Regions from separate parts of the Microcoleus sp. BM001215392 genome, predicted to be linked through region 2. Evidence: riboswitches for the same ligand, from Rfam matches in the RefSeq annotation. Region 2 holds a riboswitch; the other holds the start of a gene.
What was found. A riboswitch is a leader RNA that binds a small molecule or an ion and turns the genes downstream of it on or off. The one in region 2 is predicted to bind cobalamin.
Positions count from the first base shown of each region.

Region 1: another riboswitch for cobalamin. It lies ahead of QT974_RS02770 (DUF1636 domain-containing protein); the one in region 2 lies ahead of QT974_RS05155 (energy-coupling factor ABC transporter permease).

Region 1 covers NZ_JAUBOJ010000012.1:17,545-32,672, forward strand. The annotation lists gene QT974_RS02720 (ArsR/SmtB family transcription factor) at 457-867, opposite strand; gene QT974_RS02725 (metallothionein) at 1,010-1,177, shown strand; gene QT974_RS02730 (DUF7219 family protein) at 1,453-1,713, shown strand; gene QT974_RS02735 (metal ABC transporter solute-binding protein, Zn/Mn family) at 1,864-2,910, opposite strand; gene QT974_RS02740 (metal ABC transporter ATP-binding protein) at 2,999-3,718, shown strand; gene QT974_RS02745 (metal ABC transporter permease) at 3,997-4,833, shown strand; gene QT974_RS02750 (CADD family putative folate metabolism protein) at 5,178-5,858, opposite strand; gene QT974_RS02755 (WD40 repeat domain-containing protein) at 6,059-7,105, opposite strand; gene QT974_RS02760 (CobW family GTP-binding protein) at 7,093-8,064, opposite strand; gene cobW (cobalamin biosynthesis protein CobW) at 8,321-9,355, opposite strand; gene QT974_RS02770 (DUF1636 domain-containing protein) at 9,616-10,032, opposite strand; cobalamin riboswitch at 10,055-10,201, opposite strand; gene QT974_RS02775 (serine/threonine protein kinase) at 10,344-12,329, shown strand; gene QT974_RS02780 (serine/threonine protein kinase) at 12,508-13,782, shown strand; gene QT974_RS02785 (type IV pilin-like G/H family protein) at 13,774-14,385, opposite strand; gene clpX (ATP-dependent protease ATP-binding subunit ClpX) at 14,441-15,128, opposite strand, start outside.
Region 2 covers NZ_JAUBOJ010000026.1:10,856-25,983, reverse strand. The annotation lists gene larC (nickel pincer cofactor biosynthesis protein LarC) at 1-532, shown strand, start outside; gene QT974_RS05185 (hypothetical protein) at 767-1,216, opposite strand; gene QT974_RS05180 (hypothetical protein) at 1,475-1,798, shown strand; gene QT974_RS05175 (pentapeptide repeat-containing protein) at 1,817-3,973, shown strand; gene QT974_RS05170 (FAD-dependent oxidoreductase) at 4,146-5,720, opposite strand; gene QT974_RS05165 (hypothetical protein) at 5,730-5,948, opposite strand; gene QT974_RS05160 (Uma2 family endonuclease) at 5,970-6,668, opposite strand; cobalamin riboswitch at 6,873-7,019, shown strand; gene QT974_RS05155 (energy-coupling factor ABC transporter permease) at 7,042-7,800, shown strand; gene QT974_RS05150 (energy-coupling factor ABC transporter substrate-binding protein) at 7,805-8,137, shown strand; gene cbiQ (cobalt ECF transporter T component CbiQ) at 8,292-9,092, shown strand; gene QT974_RS05140 (DUF2207 domain-containing protein) at 9,513-10,406, shown strand; gene QT974_RS05135 (SPFH domain-containing protein) at 10,813-12,909, shown strand; gene QT974_RS05130 (leucine-rich repeat domain-containing protein) at 13,003-13,953, shown strand; gene QT974_RS05125 (leucine-rich repeat domain-containing protein) at 13,989-14,735, shown strand; gene QT974_RS05120 (UPF0175 family protein) at 14,875-15,128, opposite strand, start outside.

The DNA.
Region 1 (15,128 bases), on a different contig from region 2:
TGGGGGCGCTAACCGAGTCAAACTTTCCTCAACACCAAGCGGACTCAAGAAAATAAGGCAATTTTAAGCAGCTTATCTTCACACTCTGGCTCGATCGCCTGAAATATTGTAAAGCAGCGGTTTCAACAGCCGTGTCTTGTCAACCCACATATAATAGCCTTTCTCAGAAAGATGAGGTACGACTGGGGATAGGGCATTGGCCTCCGTGGCCTCCGTGGCCTCCGTGGCCTCCGTGGCCTCCGTGAGCATACCTCACTTTTTTGAGAACCGCTATATATTCTGGATGTGCATTATAGATATCGGTGAACACGCCCCTACAGAAATTACCAATGACAACTGACAACTGACAACCAACAACTGACAACTGACAACTGACAACCAACAACTGACAACTGACAACTGACAACTGACAACTGACAACTGACAACTGACAATTGACAACCAACAACTGACTAATTAAGATTCTTCGTCCAAGTGTTCGGCGACTGCTTGGTAAAGTTCTAAAACGTGCCGATCGAGTAAACTATAAAAAACTTGTCTGCCAACTTTGCGGTAACTTACCAACCGTATCGCCCGCAATGCCCGCAACTGGTGCGATACCGCCGATTCGCTCATGCTCAAAGCCGCCGCCAAGTCGCACACGCACAATTCTTGATTTGCTAAGACTGACAGCAGCCGCAGCCGGTTCGCATCTCCCAAAAGACTGAAAAACTCTGCCATCCGTTGAGCTTTTGCGGTGTTGAGCACTTGTGTTTGGATGTCTCCAACCCGCGAACTTTCCACTACGTGCGATCGCCCGCAAATTGGTGTATCGTTTTGTTGCTCAGGCTGACTTATCGCTCCGTTAACAGCAGACTTCGGTGACATCTTTTCCCGGCTGATTTTAATTCTCATTTTCATATTAGCGCGATCGGCTTACCTTTTGTTACAAAACTTTTACATATCCTTGACATATATCTGAATATATGTTCAGATATTATTAGAGCGAAACACACCAGGAGAATGTAAAATGACCACTGTCACCCAAATGAAATGCGCCTGTCCTTCTTGCCTGTGCGTTGTCAGCCTTAGTGAAGCGATCGAAAAAAGCGGCAAATCCTACTGTTCCACTGCTTGTGCTGACGGCCACCCCAACGGTAGCGGCTGCGGCCACACCGGCTGCGAGTGCAGCAAATAAATATTCCGCTTCAGAACAGGTTAAGAAACAACCGTAAAATCTATCTAAAGGGAGATGCAACCAGCGCATCTCCCAATTTTCGTGCTTTTAGGTTAAATTAAAGTTAAAATACGGGTAATTAAAGGTTAAAATTGCCTTAATAGACGAAGCAGACAGCGAAAAAGCACCTTTGTTAGCAGCGGAATACAATAAAAGTAAGTTAGCGCGGCGGTACTAAGTGCCAAGACTGCTATTAATAGCAGAGACAGAACCACAAGTTGAATTAGGAGGGGGCAATGAAAGAGCGGGAAGATTTTTTACATCCTCGCAGTCGCTACTACGGTGATTTCACACCTGAAAACTTGGCGTTTAATGCCAACTTGCAGGAATTTGCTCAGAAAATAACTTATATTTGCTCTCTTGAAACTGGGGGTAAAATTAGCGCTGAGAAAGCCTATAAAGATATTAAGGCACTTTGGAAAGACTTAAAATCGTCTAAGAAGCAATTGGGAATTGGGCAAAAACCCCCCAGTACCGATGGGGACAATTCACCTTAAATTCATCGCAGATAGGACGTACGGTTGAAACCGCATCTATAAAAACGAAGTCCGCCTCCGCGGACTGAAGAAAATAATATAATTTTAACCGTCTTCAAACCGCGGAGGCGGTTTTTGTTTGTCTAGACGCGGTTTCAACCGCCGACTTTTCTATGGTTTAGAAGTTGGTGTTACTTCTCCTGCAAACCGAGTGCAATTGCCGCCGAGGCCGGAGGTAATTGCACAAGTATTAGTTTTTAGCATTCCTTCATAGGTGTCAGCGCCAGTGCTGGAACCGCCTAACTCGTCGCTGTAAAGTTCTTTGTCCGAAATTTTGACATTTGCTTCCCTCGCTACAGTCTGCATTAACTTCGGATTAGTTGTGGTTTCTACAAAAATTGTCGGCACTCCTGCTGTCTTAATTTCTGATGATAATTCGGCAATTCTGGCGGCTGTGGGCTGTTCTTCTGTTGTCACTCCCTGCAAAACTCCCGCAATCTCTAAGCCGTAAGCATTGGCATAGTAACTCAGGGCATCGTGAGTTGTAACTAATTTGCGTTTTTCGGTCGGAATTGTCGCAATTTGTGCTTTAATCCAAGTATCTAATTTTGCTAAATTATCTGTTAATTTGGCGGCATTGCTAGTATAAAGTTCGGCATTGTTGGGAGCAATTTTTTTCAATTCATCACGAATTGTTTCTACCATCCGCACGCCATTTTGAGGATTATGCCAAACGTGAGGATCGGGGACTTTTTCGCCTGCTGCGTGGGGTTTATTTTCCGCTTTTTCTTCGTGTTCGTGTTCGTGTTCGCCCATCAGCGGTTTGGGAACGGCGAGTTCGTGTACGGCAATTTTTGGTGCGGTATTGGTACTGGATTTAATTAATTTAATGATGCTGGGTTCGTGGTCGTAGCCGGCGTATAAAATCAGATTGGCCGTTTCAATGGCTTTGCGGTCTTCCGGCTTGGTTTGATAGGCGTGGGGGTCTTCTCCGGGCTTAATTAAACAGGTGGTGTCGATCGAACTTTCGGCAATTTTTTTAGTTATGTCGCAGATAACGCCAGTCGTGGCTACGACTTTTGGCAAATTGGAACTCTGGATATCGGGCGCCGGCTTGCTGGTTTCGGAACCCGAAGAGCACCCAACCAGTCCGCAGCCGATCGCCAAAACCGCCACACCGCACAATCTGCTGCTTTTTTCCATCAAGTTTTTTAACATTTCACCTTTGGAACGATAATCGTTATTACTTTTAGAGTTATCCTATTCTAGTAGGCACGAACAAGAATCGTTCTCAAAATCTTAAATTATGTTAGAAGTGCAAGACTTGGCTGTAAATTATCGAGGAATTTCGGCCCTCAACGGCGTAAATTTTCAGTTAGATCCGGGACAGTTAACTGGTGTGTTCGGCCCCAACGGCGCGGGGAAAAGCACCATGGTGAAGGCGATGCTGGGATTGATTCCGACCTGTCGGGGTTTGGTAAAATATCAGGGGCGGTTGTTGAAGGAACAGTTGGGACGGGTGGCTTACGTGCCGCAGCGATCGCAAATTGACTGGGATTATCCAATTACAGTGCACAATGCGGTGATGATGGCGCGAACTGTTCACACTGGTTGGTTTCGCAGTCCCTCGAAGCAGTCGCAGGAATTGGTGAAAACTGCTTTGTTGCGGGTGGGAATGTGGGATTTGCGCGATCGACAAATTGGCGAACTCTCCGGGGGACAGCAGCAGCGCATATTTTTAGCACGATCGATCGCCCAACAAGCCGACTTATTCTTCTTCGACGAGCCCTTTAGTGCGATCGACAAAGCCACAGAAGAGATTATCTTCGATATTTTCGCCGAACTCAAAGCCGAAAACAAAACATTGCTAGTAATCAGCCACGATTTAGGCGACACTTTAAAAAAATACGATAATTTATTATTACTCAACAAGCAGTTAATCGCCACTGGTTCCTGCCGAGAAGTCCTCACCGCCGCCAATATTCAAAAAGCCTATGGATACGATTTAAGCTTAGTTGCAGCGTAAGCAAAATGGGAATATTCTAACTGTAGTATTCGTAGGAACGCACCCATTGGTGTCATCAACTTAACATCAAACGCAGTCTGTGACTGCTGCTTGAATATTAGGCTACAGATCCCCCCTAGCCCCCCTTAAGAAGGGGGGGACAAGAAGAACTCAAAGTCCCCCTTTTTAAGGGGGATTTAGGGGGATCTGGCCTCGGATATGAACGAGAGATACAAAGGACTTTAGCGTTAAGTTGATACCTATGGGACATACCTTACCCGATATATCGAGGAAATTAAATGTTAAACATACTAATTGAGCCACTAAAATTCGAGTTCATGCGAAATGCGATCGCCGTCGGCATATTGCTAGGAATTGTCTGCGCGGTAGTCGGCTCATACTTAATTGTACAGCAAATGGGAATGATGGTAGACATGATTGCCCATTCAGTATTAGCAGGACTGCCGGTGGCATTTTCTTTAGGCTTCAATATTTCGATCGGCGCATTTATATCAGGAATCATCAGCGCGGTAATTATGGCGTGGATTCAATCGCAATCCCGGATTAAAATAGATGCAGTCATGGCATTAATTTTGTCAACATTTCTAGCAATTAGCGTCACCTTAATTAGCTTATTGCGGACAACAAAACTAGACTTAGACGGGTTTTTGTTTGGAAATATATTGTCAGTTGCACCGTCTGACGTACAGCAGACTTTTTTGATAACTGTAATTATTTTGGTTGCAGTTAAAATCTTTTACAAAGAACTGCTATTTTATACCTTCGATCCGTTGGGGGCGCAAGCGTCTGGTTTGCCTGTAAACTGGATTTACTTGGGGATGATTTCGGCGATTACGCTGACTGTGGTTGCGAGTTTGCAAACTGTGGGCGCACTGTTAGTAATTTCGCTGTTAATCGGGCCGGGAATTACGGCGTATTTGTTAGTAAAAGAGTTACATTTAATGATGGGAGTGGGGGCAATTATTGGAATTACAGCTAGTCTGACTGGAATGTATCTTAGCTATTATTTTAATATGCCATCTGGTGCAGCAATTGTATTAGTTGTTTTTGGATTATTTTTAGTAGCTTTGCTGTTCAGTCCCAGTCAAGGAATTTTGACGAGAAAGAGAGGATAGCATTCCTGGAGGCACAGGATTTATCTGTAGTGCATTTTTTACTCTTACTTACGCAAAAAGTTCCCCGTAGGGACACGGCAATGCCCAAGGCGTGTCAACTTAAGGTAAAACCCATAGTCCGGCAAGGGTTGAAACCCCTGCCTCAAAGCTAAAGTCCTCTTAAGAGGACTGAGAATAAAAATTTTAAACTCATTAGTCCTCTTTAGAGGACTTTAGCTATTAGACAGGGACTTCAGTCCCTGGCGGACTGGCGGGTGGGTGGGAGGACTGGCGGACTGATAGCTTAAGTTGACACTAATAGGCTCTTGGAGTGTCCCTACAGGGGCTACATATAGAGGTTTTGCTTACTTAGCTTGACAAAAGGTTTCGTAAACACCATCAAGCAGTAAATTAAGAGCAAAAGTTGCTTTTTCGGCAGCTAATAGCGCTTCCTGTTGTGCTTCTTCAGTTTCACAAAGCTGTAACAGCGCTTCGCGGGTGGCTTGCGAGTGGAACTCGTCGGCTTTTTCGTGAACTTGAAAGAAAGACAAAGCAGCTTGTGAATCGATGCCGTAGAATTCCTTTAAACCAGCGATTTTGGTTGTGGAAACTTCGGGGATTTGTGCTTCGTAAGCGTAGAGGGCGGCTAAACCTTTGGCGGGAGATTCGCTGCGCGCTAAGTCTTTGAGAATGCGGACGGATTCGGTGGTTTTTTCTAGGTGTTCGCGTTCGAGAACTGCTGTTCTATCTAAACCCAAACCTTCGGCGAAGCGCAGCCACAGTTCGGGGTGATTTGCGCAGCCTCTTTCTTCTTCTATCAGGTTTTCGAGGAGCATTTGACGAATTTTGATGTCGTCACAGGCGGCGTGCGTAGCGCTGACGTAGGTGGGGAAGTTGTGGACTTGCAGGTAGTATTCTTGTGCGTACTCTTGCAGCATTGCGAGGTCGAGTTTGCCTTCGTTCCACATTTGGTAGAACGGGTGTTTCAGCAGGTGGTTTTGGTCGAGAATGCTGTTGAGTTGTTCGAGAAATTGCTGTTGTGTCATAATTGTCGATCGCCCTTAAGGATAATGCAGCAAACCTGCGATAAAATTGGTTCGCAGTCAGGACTTGGGCCCTACAATAAAATGTTATGGTAATCTAGCAATTTGTCAAGACAAGTTTTCAATTGTTTATGTTGGGCTCAAGCGAGTACCGACACCCAGCAGCCAATTTAACATCGGTTGAATCCCTTGCAGGGCAAGAATTACGACCAAACCAGCAATTCGCCGCCATTCCCCCCAGCCGCCAGAAACTGACCATCGGGGTGCCATGCGAGACAGGAAAAACCGCCCTGTGCGCCTTCGAGAATTTGCAGCAATTGTGCTGCTTCGTACCACAAACAAAGTTGATCGTCGGCGGATGCAGAAGCTAATAAAAATGTGTTAGGTTGAAAGGCGATCGCACTTACGACATTTTCATGCACTTCTAACCCCCAAGAATTCCAACCGACACTTTCATCAGCATCTCTTTCCCAAACAGAAATGCCTCCAGAACTCGAAGCGGCTAACAAAGGTGCACCCAAAGAATTAGTTCTATCCGACCAAGCCAACTCCCGAACCTTCCCCGGAAAACCCTGCATTACCCACGGTTCAAAACTGCCCCATTCACTAACAATTAGGGAGTTGTCCATATTACCGCAAGCTAAATATTCCCCTTGGGGCGACCAAGCAATTGCACCTGTTACAGACGGTACTGATAAAATTTCCGGGTCTTCGTCCCAGTCATCGCCACTCCAAACTTTAACACCTTGATAGCCGCTAACTGCCAGATATTGAACAAGAGGATGCCATGCTAAATCGAGGATAGATGACGAGTCGAAATTCAGCGTTACTTCCACAACATTATCATCAGCATTCCAGACTTGAACGCAGCGGCCCAGACTGAAAGCTAATTGATTGGAGTGCGGACTCCAAGCTAACTTATCAACCCAGACCCGCTGGTTATCCAAATTAGCGATTAATTCCCCAGAATCAACGCGCCAAATTTGAACTTTTCCGTCTTGTCCGCCCGCAGCTAAGAATTGACTGTCGGCGGAAAAAGACAAACAATCTGCTGATTTTCCTGTAGCAGTTTGCAGCGGTTGTAAAGATAATTGATTAATTTCCCCTGTCGCCAGCATCACTTCGCCCGCAGCGGAACAAACTGCTAAAGTTGCGCCATCCGGCGACCAATTAACAGCAGTTATATAGTCAGACAGCATGGCTTTGGCGTAGAAGTCAAGGGTTTGTTCGCGACCTTTTAAACTAGACACTGATGGAAATCCTCTCGCAATTGAGTTTCGTTTAAGTTGCGGCCGATAAATACGAGTTCGTTTTTCGGAGTTTCCGTGGCCTTCCAAAGTCTATCGGGCCGGCCATCAAATATCATGTGCACTCCTTGAAAAACAAATCGCTCGTTTTTTCCAGCTATGTTTAAAATGCCTTTTGTGCGAAAGATATTCGGGCCTTGAGTTCGCAGCAATTCCTCAATCCAATCGCTAAATTTATTGCCGTCAATCGCACCGGGTTCGACTATTGCTACGGAAGTTACTGTTGCGTCGTGTTCGTGTTCGTGTTCGCCCAAAAAGTCGGGTTCAATTTCTAGAGCGCGGTTCAAATCAAATGCTTTGACACCCAACAAAGCATTCATATCTAATTCAGCGTTGCGGGTGCGGTGGATTTTTGCCATTGCATTCATGGCGCGAATTCGCTTTTCTAATTCTGCCAACTCTTCGGTTGTGACCAAATCTGTTTTGTTTAGCAAAACTACGTCAGCAAAGGCAATTTGTTCTTGAACTTCCTCTGCATCCCAATGTTGCCATACGTGCTTAGCATCAACGACAGTGATTACTGCATCTAGCAGCAATTTGTCGCGCATATCTTCGTCTACAAAAAATGTCTGAATTACTGGTGCGGGGTCGGCTAAACCTGTGGTTTCGATGACTATGTGGTCAAATTTGTCGCGCCGCTTCATCAAGTTGCCGATAATCCGAATTAAGTCGCCTCGGACTGTACAGCAAATGCAGCCATTGTTCATCTCGAAAATTTCTTCGTCAGCATCAATGATTAGTTGGTTGTCGATGCCTACTTCGCCGAATTCGTTGACAATGACTGCAACTTTTTTACCGTGTTCCTGTGTTAAAATGTGGTTGAGTAGCGTAGTTTTGCCGGCTCCCAAGTAGCCTGTAAGAACGGTTACGGGAACTGATTCGATCGCCCTAGCAGTCACCATATTTTACCTCGATTATTGTACAATGATAACCATTATCGTTATTGTACACCAGACAAGCTGACAGCAGCCACCAGATTAAATAATGTTAATAAATTGTTCGCAAGAGCTTTTGAATATTGGACATTGGGCTAGAAACCCGGTTTCTACGAGTTTTGGGAAAAAAAACGAGAAATCTAGCAAGAAACCGGGTTTCTGAGGTCAGTGTCCGTGACTAATGACTAATGACTAATAACTAATGACTAATGACTCAAGAGAATTAATTGCCGATTATAGCTGCAATTCGATCGCGCTCCAACTCTTTGCCAATAATCACCAGCTTGGTTTGGCGGAGCTCGGAAGGTTGCCAAGGGCGATCGTAAAAACATTCTATGCGATCGCCAACACCTTGCAACACCATCCGCATCGGTTTCTTGGGAACCGCCACAAACCCTTTAATTCGATAGATTTCTTCCTGCTGCATCAAGGCTTGCAGCTTTTTCACCAAGGCTTCCGGTTCAAATTCGCGATCGGCAATAAAGAAAGTCGAGTTAATATCATCATCGTGCTCGTGTTCCTCTTCCGTGTCGTGGTGACTCGGGCGGGACTCCAAATCATCCTCAACCGCCGCATTAAATCCCAACAGCACATCGGGGTTAATTTCGCCAGCCTTGCAAGGCACAATTTTTACACTCGGGCGTAACTCTTGCTGCAACCAGGTTTGAACTTTCTGTTGAGTTTCTGAATTTACGCGATCGACCTTCGTCAACAGTACCATATCGGCACAGGCCAACTGATCTTCAAACAATTCCTCGATCGGCGTTTCGTGATCCAAACTATCATCAGCCTGTCGCTGCGCCATCAAAGCATCAATATCCCCCACAAAATTACCGCTAGCAATAGCTTCGCAATCAACAACAGCAACCACGCCATCAACAGTAGCACCCGTGCGAATTTCCGGCCAGCGAAAAGCTTGAATCAAAGGCTTAGGAAGTGCGAGGCCAGAAGTCTCAATTAAGATACAATCAATTTGGTCTTTGCGCTTCAACAATTCCTGCATAGTCGGCAAGAATTCCTCTTGAACAGTGCAGCAAAGACAACCATTTGTTAATTCTACAATATTGGTTATTGCCTCTTCTCCATCATCGCAAACTTGGCAATCGCGCAGCAATTCTCCGTCAATTCCAATTTCGCCAAATTCGTTAACTAAAACAGCTATGCGGCGGCCTTGATTGTTTTGCAATAAGTGGCGAATTAAGGTAGTTTTGCCGCTACCGAGAAAACCAGTGATGACTGTAACAGGAATCTTGTGCATGGATACTTTTGTTGCTGTTTGTGTGATGGAATATCTTTCAATTTTAGGTCAATTGCTGACAAAAAACTCGTTAAACCGACAGTCCGGCAGGGGTTGAAACCCCTGCCTCAAAGCGAAAGTCCTCTTGCATAGGACTAATGAGTTCAAATTTTTATTCTCAGTCCTCTTTAGAGGACTTTCGCTATTAGCCAGGGACTTAAGTCCCTGGCGGATTGGTGGTCTTAGTTATCGCCGATGGGCAAAGTATGGAAGGAAAGAGCTTAATTTCCCAGCGGCGGAATTTTAGCCAAAACACCTTTTTTCAGAGCTTGAGGACGTTCAGCCCAAGGCAACAAACCATCCGGCTTAGCATAGTATTGACCCGCGCATTCCAGTACAGCCTCGACACTTTCCGGCTCATTTGCAGGCAAATCGCCAAACAAATAAGTGTACTTTCCAGCAGCAGCAAAAGACACCGCACAAGAATGACTGCAAGCACTCATGCACTCAACCTCTTGAATCTCAAATTTATCGGAAAACTCCCAATCTTGAGCGAGTTTCGATAAATCTTCCATAAATTGTTGGCCACCGCTTTTACCTTCGCGCTTCCCGTTTTTCCAAACACTAGCGCAAGCAGTGCAAACCAAAAGACAGTGTTTTGTGCGTACAGCCGTGTTACCTTTAGTTCCATTCATCATCCGTACCTCGCAGATGCGTTCAAAAGTTAGTTAAATATCGGCGGGCATTCTGACTTGAGAAACCACAAGAGTTTCATTACAGTTGCGGGACAGCGCCGGACTTGCACCGAACTTTCCCCGTTTCCTCTAGCGGCTGCTCCCCGCTAGAACCGATCGCGAATCACATCATACCGCACTTGCCGCCCTTTTGGAAAAAAGTTATCTTGGTAACAGCGATTTTTAATATCTACCCACATAAATTAACCCAGTTCGTAGTAAGGACTTTAGTCCTCTGATATTTCTGCGGACTGAAGTCCGAACGCTCAAACCTTATGAACGCTTTTCCCGACTTTTCCACACACGGCTATCAAGTAACCCGCGAACTCGGGTACAACAGTTTGGGCGGCCGCGTCACCTATCTCGCTACAAAAATTAACACAACAAAGCCAGTTGTCATCAAGCAATTTCAATTCGCCCAATTAGGTGCTAGCTGGACAGAATACGAAGCTTACGAACAGGAAATCAAAGTGCTCAAAAAGCTCGCACACCCTGGAATTCCCCGCTATCTCGATGCTTTCGGGACTGACAGCGGATTTTGCATGGTACAGGAATACAAAAATGCCGAATCTGCGATCGCCCGGACTTTCTCGCCACCGGATATTAAACAAATTGCGATCGCCACTCTAGAAATTTTAGCTTACCTGCAATCCCAAACACCACCCGTAATTCACCGCGACATCAAACCGGAAAACTTGTTGATAGATGACGAGTTAAATGTTTACCTAGTAGACTTCGGTTTTGCGCGCTTGGGAGGCGGAAATATCGCCGCCAGCAGCGTAGTCAAAGGCACAATGGGATTTATGCCACCAGAGCAAATGTTCAACCGACAATTAACAGAAGCATCCGACCTTTACGGCTTGGGTGCGACGCTGATTTGCTTGTTAACTGGTACAAAATCTGTCGATGTCGGCAACTTGATTGACGATAATTATAGCATTCATTTTCGGCATTTAGTACCGCCATTGCAGCAGGGTTGGATGAACTGGCTGGAAACAATGGTAGCGCCGAGAATACAAGATAGGTACAAATCGGCTGTTGATGCTTTGGCTGTTTTGAAGTCTCTGGATGCCAGCAGTTTACCTAAAGTGAGGCTTGAGCGCGATCGTATTCAGTTCACAGCCACAGAATTTGCAGAAAAAGTAACACAAACCGTCACTATAAGCAACCCAATTCCAGATACAATTTTAGCAGGAAGATGGGAAGTCGCACCGCATCCGAACGATCCGCCACATACCCCTTACGATCACTCTTGGATATCCTTTGAACCGCAGTCATTTGAAAGCAATGAATTGGAGTGTCAAATTGCGGTAGATACGAGCAAATTGCTAGCAAGTCAAAGTTATCAGCGGCAGATTATCCTCCACGCTAATTCCGATCCAGAGTGCCATAAATTTGCGATTCAAGTTAAAACTGCTCCTCTTCCCGAAACAATACCAATGCCCTATTTTTCTCTAAATAGACGGATGTTTATGTTCTTGTTTATCTGCGTCGGTTGGCTGTTTAGTATATATCCAGGGATTTCAGGGATTTCTTGGTTCTTATTAGCGGCGGTCCTCACGGGATTTATAGCAGCGGAACAAACGCTCGCTGCCCAAGTAAAGGGAACAAAAATCGATCGCTTAGGAGCTATTTTAGGAGCAAATTTGGGAGTTGCCATAATGCTTATAGGAGCAGATAGTTTTTGTAGAATAATTCTGGGGAGTGATTATAATGGCGTTCCGGGTATATTCTACATGGCTTTGTTAATTGGCTGTGTGGTGTCAGCTTTACTCGGTGCTTCAGCGGGTAGTGTTGCGAATATTAGCGGTTTGAACATCAGGAAATTTGCAGCTTCTGTAGTTGTGATTATCATTTTACTTACTATTCTGGCTCTGGGATCTATAGGAGAAATGATAAATATGCTGCTGGGTACGGGATATATATTTATACTTGTTTGTTGGCTTAGTTTTATGTGTTCGCTCGGAGTTAATGGTATGATTTCCGTTCGGCTTGAAAGAGGAGTTTCCGAGCAAGATGCTGTAACTATCGGATTTCTCACCGCTGGGTTTTGCATAAATTTAGGAGCCGGATTTCAACTGTTTTTGAATTTTGCGAATAATCTAGATTCAGTTGAACCAAGAGAGATTTTAGTTAGAGGAGGAATTACCATCGCCTCTCTCGCCGCCACGGCTATTCCATTACTTAACTTGATAGTTTTTAAAAGAAACAGAATCATTGCCGAATATCGCAAATCGGAACCAACTTTAATTAAACCATAACCAAATGTCCTTAATACTCCTGGACGCACGGGCGGTCAGAAACCGGGTTTTTTACGAAAATCTTTCGTCTGAGCGTAGCAAATTTGGTAAAAAACCCGGTTTCTTTGGCATAGATGCCTAAGTCACGTACAAACCTTTTCAGGACTGAAGTTCTTACTACAAACCTTACAAATTACTTATGAACGCTTTTCCTGACTTTTCCAACTACGGCTATCAAGTAACTCGCGAACTCGGACACAACCGCGCCGGCGGAAGAGTTACCTATCTCGCTACCGAAATTAATACCAAACGTTCGGTTGTTGTCAAACAATTTCAATTTGCCCAAACAGGCGCTAATTGGGCTCAATATCAAGCTTGCGAACAAGAAATTAAGATTTTGCGAGAACTGGATCATCCCAGCATTCCCCGCTATTTAGATTCCTTTCCAACTGCATCGGGTTTCTGCATGATACAGGAATACAAAAATGCCGATTCCCTCGCAACTTTGGGCCAGCTAACACCGCAGCGAACCAAGCAAATTGCTATCTCTGTTTTAGAAATCCTTAAATACTTGCAAAACCGCGTTCCGCCAGTTATTCACAGAGATTTAAAACCGGAAAATATCTTGGTTGATGACAGGATGAATGTCAGCCTTGTCGATTTCGGATTTGCTAGAATCGGGGGGGGAGAAGTGGCGGCTAGCAGCGTTGTCAAAGGCACCTTGGGTTTTATGCCACCCGAACAAATGTTCAACCGCCAGCTAACAGTCGCATCCGATTTATACAGCCTCGGCGCCACGCTAATTTGCTTGCTAATCGGCCTCAATTCTACCGAAGTTGGCAGCTTGATGGACGATACGGGGCGAATTAATTTTAAACATCGCTTACCGCAGCTTACTCCAGAATTTCTTGACTGGCTGCAAAAAATGGTGGAACCGAATTTTAAACACCGCTATGCTTCCGCAGATGCAGCCCTCAATGCTTTAATTTCCCTGGAGGTAGTTCGCCAGCCTAAAAAATCAAAACTTCCACTGATATCAATCGGAGTGTTGACAGTAAGTGCCGCTATTTTTCTCCCGTTTATCTTGAAATCTCCTCAACTTCAACAAGTAGTTAAATCCCAACCAGAAGCCAGAAAACCGAATTTAAAACCTGTGACTCAAGTGATGTTAACTAGCGAGCTAAAATCGGAACAAATTATAGATTTTGTGTCATTAGAAAAAACACAAAAAGTCTATTTTGCTGTCAGTGTCACTAACTTGTCAAAGCAAGAATATTACGCTACTTGTAGCGTATTTGACTCTCAAGGAAAATTGGCAGCCCAGGGTCTATCTCGTTTAAGAACAACCGCAGATCGACTAAATACTTGGTGCGGGTACAATTTTACAAAGGATGCCAAGCCTGGCAATTGGAAGTTTGAATTTTCTTTAGACAATCAAACAATGACACAAAATAGTTTAAAGGTATTACCTTAAAATAGTTGTATCGGGCGGGCAGTGAATTTCTGTGCCGTCAAAAGTTGGCTGCATCGGATTGCTTCGATACCCCTTTTTTTCCGGCTCGCTTTGGCAGATTGCTGAAATAGTTGTTAGTTGATTGCTAACATCTTTTTTGAAAGCAAATACTGCTCCTATATATACTGCGCCGTATTCTTTTTCCGCTTCCATAGAGAAATTCATAGGTATAGCAATCGCGATCGCGGTTTCAAATTGTGCTGGTTCGCGCTTATTCTCCAACGTTTGAACTGGCTTCATTAATAATGACTGAATTTGAGTCCTATAGTTATCTCTGCCGAGAGCTCCTTGTAGACCTAACCCTTCCAGGGAATCACTAAATTTGTTATTTTTTGCATAGTAATCTTCCTGCGCTTGATTGATGGAAACCATATCTGCTTCTGCTGACCAAGATTTGCCACTACTTGAGATTTTAATAGTGTTGAGTTGGAAATTGTAAAAAGATGCTAGTATGCCAGCCATAAAACCGCTGTAAATTACAGTCCGTACCACCAGACTGAATACTGAAACGCTGTATGTTTCACTTTTTTTATCTATATCTGTTGACATTTTTTTAACTGTCATAAAGTAAATTGGCTAAGCTTGTAAGGTGCGCGCTGCGCACCCTACAGACTATAAATTAAGCTGTTTCGTGCTGTTTGTGCCATGCGGGATGCCACAGCAATTCGGCAGTCGATCGCTTCTCGACCATTTCCTTCGTAATCGTACAGTGAGCAACATCCTTGCGGGAAGGCAATTCGTACATCACATCGAGCATTAACTCCTCCAAAATGCTGCGGAGAGCTCTCGCGCCGGTTTTGCGTCGGTAGGCTTCCTGGGCGATCGCCCGCAGCGCTTCCGGCTCAAATTCCAACTCCACGCTGTCCATCTTCAACAGCTTCTGATACTGCTTCACCAGCGCATTCCGGGGCTCAGTCAAAATCTGCATCAACGCTGCTTCATCCAGCGGCGAAATCACCGTCACCACCGGAATCCGCCCCACAAACTCAGGAATCAAGCCAAACTTGACTAAATCATCCGGCTGTACCTGCTGCAAAATATCAGCCGCCCGCTTATCCTTTGCCGGCAAAGTCGAGTTGCTTTCAGTTTCTGTTGGCTGAATAAAGCCCAAGGATTTTTTACCCAAACGCTGGTCAACTATTTTTTCTAAGCCGACAAAAGCACCGCCGCAAATAAATAGAATCTTGCTCGTGTCAACTTGAATAAAATCTTGGTAAGGATGTTTGCGGCCGCCTTGTGGGGGCACATTAACTACCGTTCCTTCCAACATTTTTAGTAGCGCTTGTTGCACTCCTTCTCCCGAAACA
Region 2 (15,128 bases):
AGGAAGATTAGCAACGGATTTTGTAAGGGATTTAACGGATGAAAAACAGAGGGAAGATTTAACTAATTATCAATTAATAATTAGCAATTCGGAAGAAACAATCTCTGTACTGGAAACGCAAATTGATGATTTAAACCCGCAGGCGATTGGCTATGTTTTTGATGCTTTGTTTCTCGCTGGAGCTCTGGATGTTTTTACTACACCAATTGTGATGAAAAAGTCGCGGCTGGGGGTTTTGTTAAGTGTGATTTGTCATCCCGAATTTCAGGAGGCTTGCGAAGCTGTGATGTTTCGAGAGACTACTACTCTGGGAATTAGGCGATCGACTCAACAGAGAACTATTTTGGAGCGAGAAATCCAGAAAGTTCAAACAGAATACGGTGAGGTGCAAATAAAAGTTGCTAAGTCGGGAGAAACGATTGTTAACGTACAGCCGGAATACGAAGATTGCGCCCAAATTGCCCGAGTGAAAAATGTTAGTTGGCGCGAAGTTCATCGCTTGGCTCTGCAAATTTGGTACGATCGCGCTTGAGGAGGAATTGGAGAGTCAGCGATTTAAGTAACAGGAATCAGGAAGAAGCCCTTCGGCTGCGATCGAGTCTCGATCGCTCGATTAATCCCCGCAGGACACGGCGCGGCGCCCCGTGTTCCTGCCCCTGCTCGATTTGTAGTTCAATTAGCGGGAATCTGCTGTCAGAAGCTGGGGTGTTTTTTGTGTTGATAAAGCTGCTGTTTGTTGCTAAGTGCTAATCATCCAGTTTTAGTGTTAATTGCGCTTTTGGGAAATAGAGAGAGAGTAAGGGTGTTGAGCTTGCGATCGATCGCCCACAAAAATCACATAAGTCCCCTTGTCCCCATAACCGGAAAATTCTACATTCCCCGCAGCAGCATTCGCTGGTAGGACGCAGAAACGACCCCTCGGGCCCTGAATCATCAAACTCGGTGCTCCTGCTGTTTGTACTGCAATTCGCCAGTAAGGTAAATCCTGGGTTACTTCGATCACATGGTTCGGGCCTTGGGCGACAAAACCGCAGTCGCCACTATTGTTCGAGCCGCCGGAGACGCCAGAAACGCTCAACGGTTCGGCAAATCCGGGAGCAATTTGTAGCGGTTGGCTCCGAAGGGCTCCGGCATCCGCTAAAATTATTCCCAAGGCTAGGGTTGCGATCGCACTAAACCACCGTTTTTTGCGATCGCCCGCACAGTGTATCTTCATATTTCCTCACACAATGGCATTTAGTCCTAGTTCTTTAGACGATAGATGATAATTGCGGTTCCAAACACATTAATCTCAAATAAGTAAAATCTACCTAATTAAAGTAAAATACATATCGCTAACAAGCTTGCTGTGTATGTCTTCTACCTTCTACCTTCTACCTTCTACCTAATGACTAATGACTAATGACTGATGACTGATGACTAATGACTAATGACTAATGACTGATGACTAATGACTTAACTACGGAATTTTTTTATGAATCCTCAAAATAACTTCAATTGGCAGCAAGCGATCGGAGAACTAAAAGCTAAACTAGAACGATCGCCTCTCATCCTACAAAATCCAGACAGCTATCTTGCCATCGGCACCTTCTACAATCAATCTCTGGACAAGTTTCAAAAACTCCCCAAACCAGGGCAGGTGGCAGTTTTTGCCGTCGGAGCGATCGTTGTTCTGACAGTCTTCAATAGCATCGTACAGCTACTTTCGGCCCTGATGACTCTTGGTGTTCTCGGAGTGCTAATCTACATAGCGTATAAATTGGCAATATCTTCTGATTCCTCGAACACAAACGACTAATAATAGGAAATTCTAAATATGGCTAGCCCAACCGCACCCGGTGATATTAATCAACCCGATCCGTCTTGGCAGAGACAATCCCAGCCAATGCCACTACTGGTTCGCCGGTGTGGCGCTTGGGCCGTTGAAATTTCGTTAATTGCGGCCAGCGCCCTAGTTCCCTTCAGTATCGGAGCATTGGTTAACAAGGAAGCTCAAACGGTTCCCCTCAATTCCTCGGTAGTAGCAGCGTCGGAAACAGTCGCTCGTGTTTTGGCTATCCCGGTGCGCGATCGCAACCCCAGAGTTGCACCCCTAACTAATCTATTCTGGTCGGGGGCACTGCTGGCACCGACAGTTTTAGCGGCGTGGCAGTTGTTTTTGCTTGCCAAAAGCGGTCAAACTCTGCCCAAACGATGGTTCGGCGTCAAAGTCGTCACAGCGTCGGGGAATCCTCCGGGTTGGGGGCGAGTGCTGATCCGCGAAAGTTTGGGGCGCTGGGGAGTGCCTCTGGGCGTCGCTTACGGCATTTGGCGCTTGAGTGGTGCGTTTCCGGATTTAATTATTTTAGGGGCGTTGAGCGGCTTGTCAGTCCTGGCAGATGGCGCTTTTGCACTGCGCTACAAACGGCAATCGGGGCACGATCGCCTCGCGAATACTTTGGTGGTCAATGCACGCGCGGCGAAGCTATCCGGTAGGGAATCGCACCAAGTGTCGCCCAATCCTGTCAAGAGTCAAGAATGGACTGAGGAAGACGCGCAGATTGCTGCTTTGGTTTTGACTCCGGAAAGCCACATGAAAGAAGATCCCAGTCTGTGGAATTGGATTCGCCAGCACCCGGGCACAACTTTAGTGATAGTTACTACCGGCAGCGCGGGATTGATTTTAGCTTTGTTTGTCGGCACTCTGATCTACACTCAAAGTCAAGCTAATTTGCGGGATTCTCGGCAGCGGAATGACGAATTATTTGTGGCTTTAGTAAGCAAATTGTCTCCGACTTCGGCTAGCGGAACCTCGGGGAGGCGATCGGCAATTTTGGCTTTGGGGGCGGTGGAAGACTCGCGCGCCGTGCCGCTGTTAGCGGATTTGCTAGCTCAAGAAGAAAGCAAGGCGATGCTGGACGCGATCCAGCAAGCTTTAGTCAGTACCGGGCCGAAAGCTTTACCTGACTTGCAGCGGTTAAATCAAGCCCTCAGCAATGACCTGGAATCCCTGCGCTACGGAGGGAAGACTGCGGAACGCGAGTTAGCGGCTACCCGCCAGAGAACAGTGCAAAGGGCGATCGGCAAAATTCTCACAGTGTATAGCAGCCAGCTCAACGGCACAGATTTAAGCCGTACAGATTTAGGGCAAAGTCCGGCTGGCACTGGTCAATTCACTTTAGTATTAGACAAAGTTGACTTATCAGGAATCAAGCTGAGAAAAGCCAATTTAACCAATGCCAGCTTGCAGGGAATTCGCTTTTACGGCACTGGGGAAGACAGGCGTCCGGGGACATTTGACGATTGGATTTCTGACTTAAGCGAAGCTAATTTTGAGGGAGCAAATTTAACCGGAGCATCTTTGAACAGCGCCGTAATGAACCGCACTACTTTTGTGCGCGCCATCCTCAGCAAAGCTAATTTGTCAAATGGAAATTTGAATGGAGCTAATCTTAGCAACAGTCTTTTAATTGGGGCTTCTTTGCAGCAAGCAATGTTAAAAGAAGCAAGCTTTACTGGTGCAGATATAGGCAGCGCGAATTTTTCGGGCGCCAATTTAGAAAGTGCGCGTTTGGGCAAAGTCAAGGCTCAAGGCACTCAGTTATCCTTGACAAATTTGTCTAAATCGGAATGGCAAGGTGCTGATTTGTCCGGTGCTGATTTAAGCGGTGCTAACTTACAAAATGCTGATTTAAGTTCGGCTAAACTCGCCAACGCGAATTTAAAAGATGCTCGATTGCAAGATGCTAATTTGCGGAATGCGGACGTGAGTTCAGTAGATTTTAGAGGTGCGAATTTAGCGGGAACGAATTTTCAAGGTGCTGTATTTATGGGGAAGGCGCCTTCAGAGCAATTTATTCAAAGTCCGCCCGGTAGCAAATCGGGTCGATTCCAAGGAGTTAATTTTGCCGAAGCTAAGAATTTAGATCAAAGTCAAATTGCTTACATTTGTTTGCAGGGAGGGACTCATCCGAAATGCCCGCCCAAGAATTAAGACTTGGTTCGTAGTGAGGACTTTAGTCCTTCTTTTTCTGCGGACTCAAGTCCTCACTACGAACCTTTATTTTTCTGTCTTTTTTTGGTACAAGGGATGGCTCCACACCCTATCAATTAGATAAGAAAGACCGGGCCCAACAACGTACCTCACTTTTTTTAGAAGTGCTATATTATGCAATAGCATCGGCACTTACAAGACTCTCAAATTGTGCTAATAATATTCCATCAGCGTTGTTTGTAACTCCAAAAATTCGAGGTAACTGGCCTGTTTCAACCAGAACTTGTCTCACTTCTCGGTTAGATACATCGGCTAGATTTTGGTTATTGAGAATGGCATTAACGGCCGCAATACCGACACCTTGACCAACTGCGGCGTTGAATTCTACAATTCGGCCGACAGCACAAGCAAGACCTTCAAATCCAGAACAGGGACTGACAACTGCAAGGTTAGGAACATTGTTCATTAATGCGTGGCGGATGCCAATATTGAAGGTAGGCTGTTTGAAACTCAGACTTTTAAACCACCCTCGACTGTTTGCTTTCTCGCCAATCCCCGAAATGCCTCCGCGGACATCAAAATGATAGCTAAATGTTGCCAGTGCTTCATTAGCTGGTACGCCACCACGCAGCATTTGTGCGCCTGTTAAAGGTTCTACAACTCCCGTCACATTCCCAGCGTGTCTGATATACAGTTCGGAAGCCGGAGTAACATAAGTAGCCCCCAAACTTTTCAGCCAATTAGCCACAAATGACATCTCTTTTTGCATATTAGCTGTGGGTTTGCTACCGCTTCTGGCTAAGGCTTCTGCTTCGCTACCGGTGACTGCAAATAACAGTGCATTCCACGAAAGTCTTTGATCTGGAAGTATGGCGATATTTCCTTCATCTAAAATTATGCCAGTTTCAGAAAAAGATAGCTTTCTGCCTCTAAAAGAGTGGTATGCTACAGACAAAGCTGGCGATCGCACATCGATGTAATCGTTGCCGGCCCACAGAGTTTTGAGATTTCCTCGGGGGTCGATCATTTCCCGCCGGAGTTCTTCTGCTAGTTTGGCATCTTTCCCCGCTGCGGACAGCAAAAATTTTTGAGCTTCAGAATCGGCAAGGTTTGTGAAGCGTTTTAGATAAAGGTAATCGAGTTCTTTCAGTCTTCTGACACTGAGTCCTTGGGTTTCAAAAACTAGGGTGACTGGAAGTTCTGAGTTAGGCAAACCCAAGGTTTCAAATCCATTCAGCTTTCGCACACCTGCTGCTTGAGCTAATTCGCCATTGACAGTGGCATCAATAAATTGTTTACCTACATAAACTGTCCCTTTTGAGGTAATTATGCTAGTAATTTTTTTACCTTCTTTATTGACTGATTTAATTTCTACTTTGCTCAGAAGTGCTACTCCTGCTTGTACTAGCATTGCTTTCAGGGCTGCGCTGGCTTTGCTGGGGTCAAGGGCGATCGCGCTGACACCAGATTTTTGCAGGAATTCTTTATAGATTGTCGGGGGTGAACCGAAGGTATCTAAATTTAAAGATTGTTGCAGTTCTTGACTAACTTGACTTCGATCTAAATAAGCGAGGCCGCCTCTGACTAAATGCCCGCCAATTCCTGCTTGTAAGCTTCCTTTAGACATCAGCAAAACTCGCGGATAAAGCTTTGTCCGGCGGCGGTATTCTCGTGCTGCTGAGATAACGGCTAGAACTCCTGGAACTTCATCACCAAAGCAGATGATATCGTAAGAACGCAGATCCATGAGCATTATTTAATCACGTCTCCCGAGATCCATTTTGTCGATCTGCATCTCCATTTTTGCCGTCAAACTCTCTGTCTGTTCCAAATAAGGCCGCATCTTTGCTGATTTTTTTGATAAATTTTCGCACATTTCGAGATGCAGAAACCGGGTTTTTCCGAAGATTGTCGGTTGAGGGCGATCGATCTCGGCGGACAAACTAGATTGGCGATCGCCCGCAGGCTGCGTCATTCTGGCACTTTTTCCTCTCAATTAGCTTATAGTATCAGGATCTATCCCCAACTCGCGCAATCGTTCAGCTAGTCGATCGGCACGTTGCGATTCCTGTCGGACAAGTTGCGCTGATTCTTTCACCTGTTCTTCAGGAGTCAGATAGCGTTTGCCATCAGCATCGTACCAATACAACCATTCCCTTGTCACCCCAGAATAATTTCCCCTTTCACAACCAATTCCCAAACCAATTTCAGGCATCCAAACTAGATTTCCTGGCTGTAACTCATACTTGCCATTGACTAACTTATGCACTTCCAAACGGGGTTTGCGGCGACGCCGAGAAGAATAAATGACATAGTAAAGTATGCCTAAATTTTGATATTCTTCCAACTTGGCGGTATATTCGTTGCGATAAGTTGGGGAAACAACTTCGAGGACAAAAGTTGGCATCACTTTTTCCTCCCACACCGCGTAACTGGGACGCAATTCTTCGTCATAAAACCTTTCCACACCTAAACTCAAGAAAGCATCTGGCACAATAGCTGGTTTGTCAGGGTGATGGTAAAGTCCCATGTCTATTCCAAAAAACCAGTCCATGCGTTCTGCCCAAATTATGAGCAATATTGCTTTCAGCAATCCTGGTATTAATTCTTGCAGTTCGTTATCCACTGGTGTTTCATCTGAGTCTGGTAGTTCTTCTGCTGAGGGCCAGTGCCTAGGGAAGTTGTAATTTAACATGGCGGCTTTTCTCAAAACTCATTAATATTATAGCGTTTATTTATTTAGATATGATTTTTAATTTGGTGAAGATTTTGACGAACCGCGAAGACGCTAAGGACGCGAAGGAAGAAAGGGAAGAAAATGAGGATAATAGGCGATCTTGATTTACTTAATTTGAAATAATTTTTGTAAAATATCGGCTCAGAGTTGCGCGATCGACTAAACTATGTCTAACCAGTCGGTTCTAATGGGGAACAGCCGTTAGACGAAAGGGGGAAAGTTCGGTGCAAGTCCGGCGCTGTCCCGCAACTGTAATGAAAGCCGTGTCGCTTTCTGAGTCAGGATGCCCGCCGATGCGTTAGTTTAGATTGTCTCATCTGCGAGGTACTTGATGAAGGCGCGAAATCGGAAGTTAGTCAGCCTGGGATTGATGGCTGGCTTGAGTTGTTATATTGTCCTAGCTTCGGCAACACCAGCCGCAGCTATGCACATTTCAGAAGGTTTTTTGCCTGTACAATGGGCTGCGTTTTGGTGGATGGTGGCTTTGCCTTTTTTTGTGTTGGGTTTGCGTGCGATCGCCCGAATTACCAAAGAACACCCGGAACTTAAACTGTTACTAGCTTTAGCGGGTGCGTTTACTTTTGTGCTTTCTGCTTTAAAAATTCCCTCGGTAACGGGGAGTTGTTCTCACCCAACGGGTACGGGTTTGGGTGCGATTTTGTTCGGCCCTTCGGTGATGGCTGTACTGGGGGCTTTAGTGCTGCTTTTTCAAACGTTACTGTTAGCCCACGGCGGGCTGACAACGTTGGGGGCGAATATGTTTTCGATGGCGATTGTTGGCCCGTTTGCTGCATATTTTATCTATCGATTGCTGTTGCGAACTGGTAAGCAAAGGTTGGCAATTTTTTGTGCGGCGGCTTTGGCAGATTTGCTGACTTATGTGGTGACTTCGATGCAGTTGGCATTAGCTTTTCCGGCAGCAAGCGGTGGTTTTATGGCTTCTTTTCTCAAGTTTGCTGGCATTTTTGCGATTACTCAAGTGCCTCTGGCGATTAGTGAGGGATTGCTGACTTTATTGGTATGGAATTGGCTGCATTCTTACGGAAAACCGGAGTTGGAAACTTTGAAATTACTGAGACAGGAGTCATAAATCTGTGAGTCAAAAACTTACTAAAAATTACCAATCCACCTCGCGACAAAATTGGCTGCTGGCAGTTTCTGTAGTTGTTCTTGCTGTAATTCCGCTGGTTTTTGTGCGGGGTGAATACGGCGGTTCTGATGACCAAGCTCAGAAAGCCATTACGGAAATTCAACCGAGTTATAAGCCTTGGTTCAATCATTTGTTTGAGCCTGCTAGCAGCGAAATTGCTAGTCTATTATTTGCGTCTCAAGCGGCGGTGGGCGCTGGCGTAGTTGGCTATGTGATTGGGTTGTATAAAGGCCGATCGCAATCTCAGCAATCTGATGATAAATCGCCGCTGGAATGAATGGCGAATAAACGGCGGTTGAAACCGCTTCTACACATACAAAGTCCGCCGCCTGCGCGGACTGGAAGACTTTGGAATGAATCGCGAATAAACGGCGAATAGAATTCGCTTCTACACACACAAAGTCCGCCTGCGCGGACTGGAAGACTTTGGAATGAACCATCAGATCGATCGCCTGGCTTATACAAATCGCTTGCGCGGGTTGCCGCCAACTCACAAGCTATATTTTGCTATCGCCCTATTAATCCTGTCTCTAGTTTCTCATGCAGCGGTGCAGTTGGCGATCGGCCTTTGGTTGACAATCTGGATCGTGGTTTATGCGGGAATTCCGGCGAAACTCTATCTGCGCTTGCTGTTGCTACCGCTGATGTTTTTGCTGTCGAGTGTACCTGCGTTGGCGGTGGGTGCGGTTGCGGGCGATCGAATCTCGGCAATTCAATGGGATATTTGGCAAGGTTGGGGCATTCACACCGGCAGTTTTTATCTGTATGTGAGTCGCACTGGACTATACCAAGTGAGCTTGCTATTGGCTCGCGCCTTCGCATCGACAAGCTGTATGTACTTCATCCTGTTGACAGTCCCGTTTACCGAAATCTTGCAAATTCTCCGCAAATTAAGGTGTCCAGAGTTAGTCACAGAACTGCTATTACTAATGTATCGCTTTATTTTTAGCTTATTGGCGATCGCCGATGAAATTTGGATCGCCCAAAACTCGCGCGGCGGCTACCGCACTTGGAAATTAGGAATGCGCAGTTTAGGTATTTTAATCGGACAATTGCTGCAACGAACCTTGGTAAATTATCGTCAAGTTTCCTTGAGTTTAGAATCGCGCGGCTTTAATGGAGAACTGCGCGTTTGGCATTCTTCTCCTTACAAACCTTCGCGTAGATATACATTTGAAGCGCTGTTTGGTTGCACGGTTTTAACTTTGTTAAGTGTAGTATTTCAACGATAAATTTATGCTATTAGATACCTAAATCTAATGGTTTCTAGGTTCTGCCTATTAGTCCGCCAGTCCGCCAGGGGTTGAAACCCCTGGCTCAAAGCTAAAGTCCTCTGAAGAGGACTAATGAGTTCTGTCCAGAACTTACGGGGAGCGAAAAACTCGGTTTCTGCGTCAATACTTATCGAAAAAGTGACGATTTTTGGAAGGAACCGGTTTTTTTGCGTAAGTCCTACTTTCTTCAGTCCTCTTCAGAGGACTTTAGCTTTGAGACAGGGAATTCATTCCCTGTCGGACTGCTGGACTAATCGATTGTCGGACTGCTGGACTGAAGATATGACTTTTATGAACATAAATCAATGACTTTAATGAATTGACTTCAAAAGAAACCTGTTGAATAATTGTAGTCAACAGTTATCTTGTGGAAATCCTATGATAAATAAACGAATCCTCAAAAAAATAGTTTTTTGCTTAATAGCTTCCTTAAGCCTATTATTAGTCACAGTAACTCATGTAGCCGCCCAACAACTACCATTCTACTGGGAAAACATCAACGTCATCATCGACGTTCAAACCAACGGAGATATGTTAGTCACAGAAACACAAAAATATGTATTCACCGCAGACTACAACACTGAACGATATCGCTACATTCCGTTAGATAAAGTCGATGAAATCAAAGATGTCACCGTCGCCGAAAATAATCAAATAATTCCCAGTAGCACTGGGATTGAAAACAATCAACTTTGGATTCGCTGGCAACATCAATTAAAAGCGCCAGAATCCCATACTTTTGTCATCAAATATCGGGTGGTAGGTGGATTGCAGCTAGATGGTGAGAATACTCTAGTTTATTGGAAAGCTATTGCACCGGGTCGTAAAGCGCCGATTAATACTGGAAAAGTTACGGTGAAATTACCAGAAGCTTTGTCAGGGAAAGTTCTCTCCTTTACGAATTTTGGTGCAGCAGCAGTTCCTCGTCAAGTAGATCCTAAAACATTTGAGTTTGTAGCAAGTCAGCCTATTCAACCAGAACAAGAATTAGAAGTGCAGATTGCATTTCCGCAGGCAATTATCAATGTACCTCAACCTCGCTGGCAACAAACTGGTAAGCAATCTCAATCTACTTCGGGAAAAAGCTCTTTGACAAAACCCAGACTCCCTTCTCCAGTGCTTTGGATATTTGGAATAATCATTACTATATTCATGATTAATGGCGGTGGCGGTGGCAGTAGCGGTAGTATCGGTGGTGGTAGTTGGAGTGGTGGTGGTTGGGGTGGTGATGGCGGTGGTGGTGATGGCGGTGGTGGTGGTGATGGCGGTTAATATCAACAGCCCTAGACGCATCACAACCTTCATAAACCGGGTTTTTACTGAAGCTGTGGACTATAGCAAAGTATTGTCGCAAAAAACCCGGTTTCTGGTCACTCGCCCGCCCGTCAGTCCGCCAGGGAATGAATTCCCTGTCTAATAGCTAAAGTCCTCTGAAGAGGACTGAAAAACTCATTAGTCCTCTTGAGAGGACTTTCGCTTTGAGGCAGGGGTTTCAACCCCTGTCGGACTACTGGTTGTACCTTAAACCGATCGCACTTGCTGCAAAATCATACTATAAATATGACTTTTATGAATATAATTAATGACTTTAATGAATTGACCTTCAAAGAAATCTATTGAATACTGATTGTAGTAAACAAATTTCCCCTACATTTTAGCTTAAAGCAGATTGAAAACTATGACTAAATCACGTTGGCTTCGCAAGCTTTTACCCTTAGCAGCATCTTTCGCAACCACGATCGCACTAGCAGGCACTTTTGGCCCACCAACTTCAGCCCAAGTCAAATCGCCACCTCCGCAACCCCAAGAAGTCCAACCAGTGCCAGAAGAAGGTTTCAGCATCCCGATTTGGATCTATCCCGTAGGCGCAATGTTCCTGGTTTTGATATTTATACCTAAAATTGGTTGGACTTTAGGGTTAATTGCGATCGGCGAACGAGAAGTAGGAATTGTTACCAAGAAATTCTCCAACAAAAACTTGCCATCCAGTAGATTGATTGCACTCGATGGCGAAGGAGGTTTGCAAGCAGATACCCTGCCTCCCGGCTGGCATTTTGGTTATTTTCCGTGGCAATATAGCGTTCGCAGAGAACCAGTTGTTGTGGTTCCTCAAGATGAAATTGGGTTAATTATTGCCAATGACGGAGCCACTATTCCTCCCGATCGCATTTTAGGCAAAGTCATTGATTGCGACAATTTTCAAAATGCCCGCAAATTCCTCACTGAGGGTGGAGAAAAAGGACGGCAGCTAGCAATTATCACCACTGGTACTTATCGGATCAATACGGCTGTATTTGAGGTAATTACTTCAGCCAATGCCGCTGCAAAAGGTATGCAGCCGTCGGAACTTCAACTCTACAAACTTGCTCCCGATCGCGTCGGAATTGCCAACGTGCTCGACGGCATTCCGATCGATGAAGGTGAAATTGCCGGGCCGATAATTCCGGGTCACGACAATTTCCAGAAAGCACAATCTTTCATCAAAGGCGGCGGGCGCAGGGGCTTGCAAGAACAGGTGATTTTATCCGGTTCTTGGAACCTGAATCCCTGGTTTGTGCAGGTTGAACAGGTAAAAATGACCGAAGTGCCGATCGGCTATGTCGGCGTAGTCATTTCCTATGTGGGCAAATCGCACCAAGATGTCAGCGGCGTCGCTTTTACCCACGGCAATCTTGTCAATAAAGGCGATAAAGGCGTGTGGGTAGAACCGCTTTACCCGGGCAAACATCCGATCAATACAAAAGTGATGAAAGTCGAACTTGTTCCCACTACCGATGTAGTTTTAAACTTTACAACGCGGTTCAGCGGCGAACACGGTTACGACTCGAAATTAAGCGCTTTAAAATTGCTTTCTTTTGACGGATTTACCTTTGAATTAGAAGTTTTTCAAATCATTCATGTCGGTACTTTGGATGCACCGAGAGTCATTTCGCGGCAAGGTTCGATGCAAAATCTGATCGACCAAGTGCTGCGTCCAATTGTGGGCAATTATTTCCGCAATTCCTCTCAAGAATATACGATTCTCGACTTTTTGATCGCCCGCAGCCAACGTCAAGCAGAGGCCGCTGAACACGTCCGCGAAGCCCTACGCGCCTATGACGTGCAGGCTGTGGACACGCTGATCGGTTTGATTTCGCCGCCACCGGAGTTGATGCAAACATTGACCGATCGCAAAATTGCTCAGGAACAAGAAAAAACCTACGACGTACAGCGGATTTCAGAGTCACAGCGTCAAGAATTGGTGCGCGCAACTGCGATCGCAAATATTCAAAATCAGGTGGTGGCGGCGGAACAAGGGGTGAAAATCGCCCAATTGAGTGCAACTGCTGCGATCGAACACGCAAGCGGTGAAGCAGAAGGGATTCGGCTGATGGGACAAGCAAAAGCGGATGCTTATCAAGTTGGTGTCAACGCTTTAGGTACGCAGAGTTACACGCTGCTGCAACTGATGCAAGCGGTTTCCGATGGTAGCGTTCGCGTTGTTCCCGATGTCACAGTCAACGGTAACGGCGGTAGTGGAGGTTTGCTGGACGGTTTGATGGCCATGTTGCTGCGGAATGAAACCAGTAAAAATGGAGATAATGGAGCACATTCACCTGTAATTAATGTCAAGAAATCTAAGTCTGTTGTGGAAAATGGAGTCAAATCACCAGTAGTAAATGTACATTCGGTGAAGTCGCCGGAGTCTCCTAATCATTCACCAGTTGCTCAGTCTGTGGCTGTTCCTGAGATTGATATTGATTCGCTATTTGGTGAATTGTCTGACGATATTTGAGTTGATCTGTGCAGTTTGTAGAGAGGACGATCGTCCTCTCTGAAAGCTTTTTGTCTAAAACTTTACTATTTAGGGAATTAGAGGTGCAAAATTATGAGGTTTATGGTTATGCAGAAATACGTGAATTTGTCAAGGTTGATGGTGGTAGTTGCTTTTAGTGCGATCGGTTTAGGATCGTGTGGAAATATATCTTCCCCATCAGTTGCACAGACGCAGCAGGGAAACAAAACATTTGGTGATTGGTGTCGCGAAAAAGCTTCTTTAAGTCCTGAAACTAAACATACGGTTGAAGTGATGTTGCGGAAATCAAAGACTACTAACTGTGATGCGGCCGATCGGAAACTTTCAAGTCTCACACAACTCGACCTCGATAACAATGACATCAGCGACATCAAACCATTGCAATCTTTGACTAAACTAACTGAACTAGGCCTTAGCAGAAATACAATCAGCGACATCAAATCTTTGCAATTTTTGACTCAACTGACTTCGCTCTCCCTCAACCACAATCAAATTAGTGACATTAAACCGTTACAGTCGTTGACTAAGCTGTTTTTTCTCACTCTTGACAACAATCAAATCAGTGACATCAAACCCTTACAATCCTTGATTGAACTGGATTATCTCAGCCTCAGCGACAATCAAATCAGAAACATCCAACCGTTACAATCTTTGACTAGCGTGACTTTTCTCGAACTCTACAGCAATCAAATCATCGATATCAAACCGCTAAAATCATTGACTAACCTGACTGGTATCCATCTCAGCAACAATAAAATTAGTGACATCAAACCGTTGCAATCTTTGACTAACCTGACTTCACTCGGTCTCAATAACAATAAAATCAGTGATATCAAACCGTTGCAATTTTTGACTAAACTATCTAGCCTAGGTCTCGAAAACAATAAAATTAGTGACATTAAACCCTTGCAATCTTTGACTAAGCTAACTGGGATCGGTCTCGGCGGAAATCCGATCGCCCCCAAAACTTGCCCTCTCAAACCAGAGTCTATCTGTATTTGGGAATCACTACCTAAATCATAAAACTTTACTGTTCGTAAAATTAGAGGCACAAAATCATGACACTTACATTTGGACACAAACACATGAATTTACCAAAGGCGATCGCACTTACTTGTTTTACGATCCTAGCATTATCTGGAAATGGACTATGTGCGATCGCGGCAGAAACCCAACCTGCAAACAAAACGTTTGGTGATTGGTGTCGTACAAAAGCTTCTTTAACTCCTGGAGCTAAACATACTGTTGAAATGCTTTTGAAGGAAGCAGGGACTACTGACTGCAATGCAGCCAATCGGAAACTTTCGAGTATCACCGAACTCACCCTCGATAACAATAAAATCAGCGATATCACACCGCTAAAATCCTTGACTAAATTGACTATGCTTGGTCTCAATGGTAATGAAATCAGTGATGTCAAACCCTTGCAATCCTTGACTAACTTGATTGCGCTCAGTGTGGGAAAAAATAAAATCAGTGACATTAAACCCTTGGGATCTTTAACTAAGCTGATTTCACTGGCTCTAATCAATAATAAAATCAGCGATATCACACCGCTAAAGTCCTTGACTAACCTGGATCAGCTCTTCCTCGACAATAATCAAATCACCGACATTACACCCTTACAATCTTTGACCAAACTGAATGTACTCTTCATCAGTGGCAATAAAATAAGTAACACCAAACCCTTGCAATCTTTGACTAAATTGACGAATATCTTCCTAGGTAACAATCCGATTTCCCCTCAAACTTGCCCTGTCAAGCCAGAGTCTATCTGTAATTGGCAAGAAGTAATGGTGTTCTAAAATTTTATAGACACAAAAATCAGAGGCACAAAATCATGACATTTATAGTTGGACAGAAACACATCAATCCACCAAAGCCGATCGCACTTACTTATAGTGTCCTCATCGCTGTAGCATTATGATGAATTGGATGGCTTTTTCAAACGCTATCGATAATGCCATCCCACAGTTCGGAAATAGGGTGTAATTTGCCTTCTTTAACTTGCTGGAGGGATGTACGGAGGCTGGCTAAAACGAGTTCGGCGGGCTCGTCATCGATATCTGCGGGCGGAGTGACGATATTGCGATCGATTAATAGTTGGTAGAAGTCGTCCACAGACATTACAGCGAGTTGAGCGGCTCGATCGAGACGAAGGCTGTATTGCTGATAAAGTACGATCGCAAGTTCGAGTC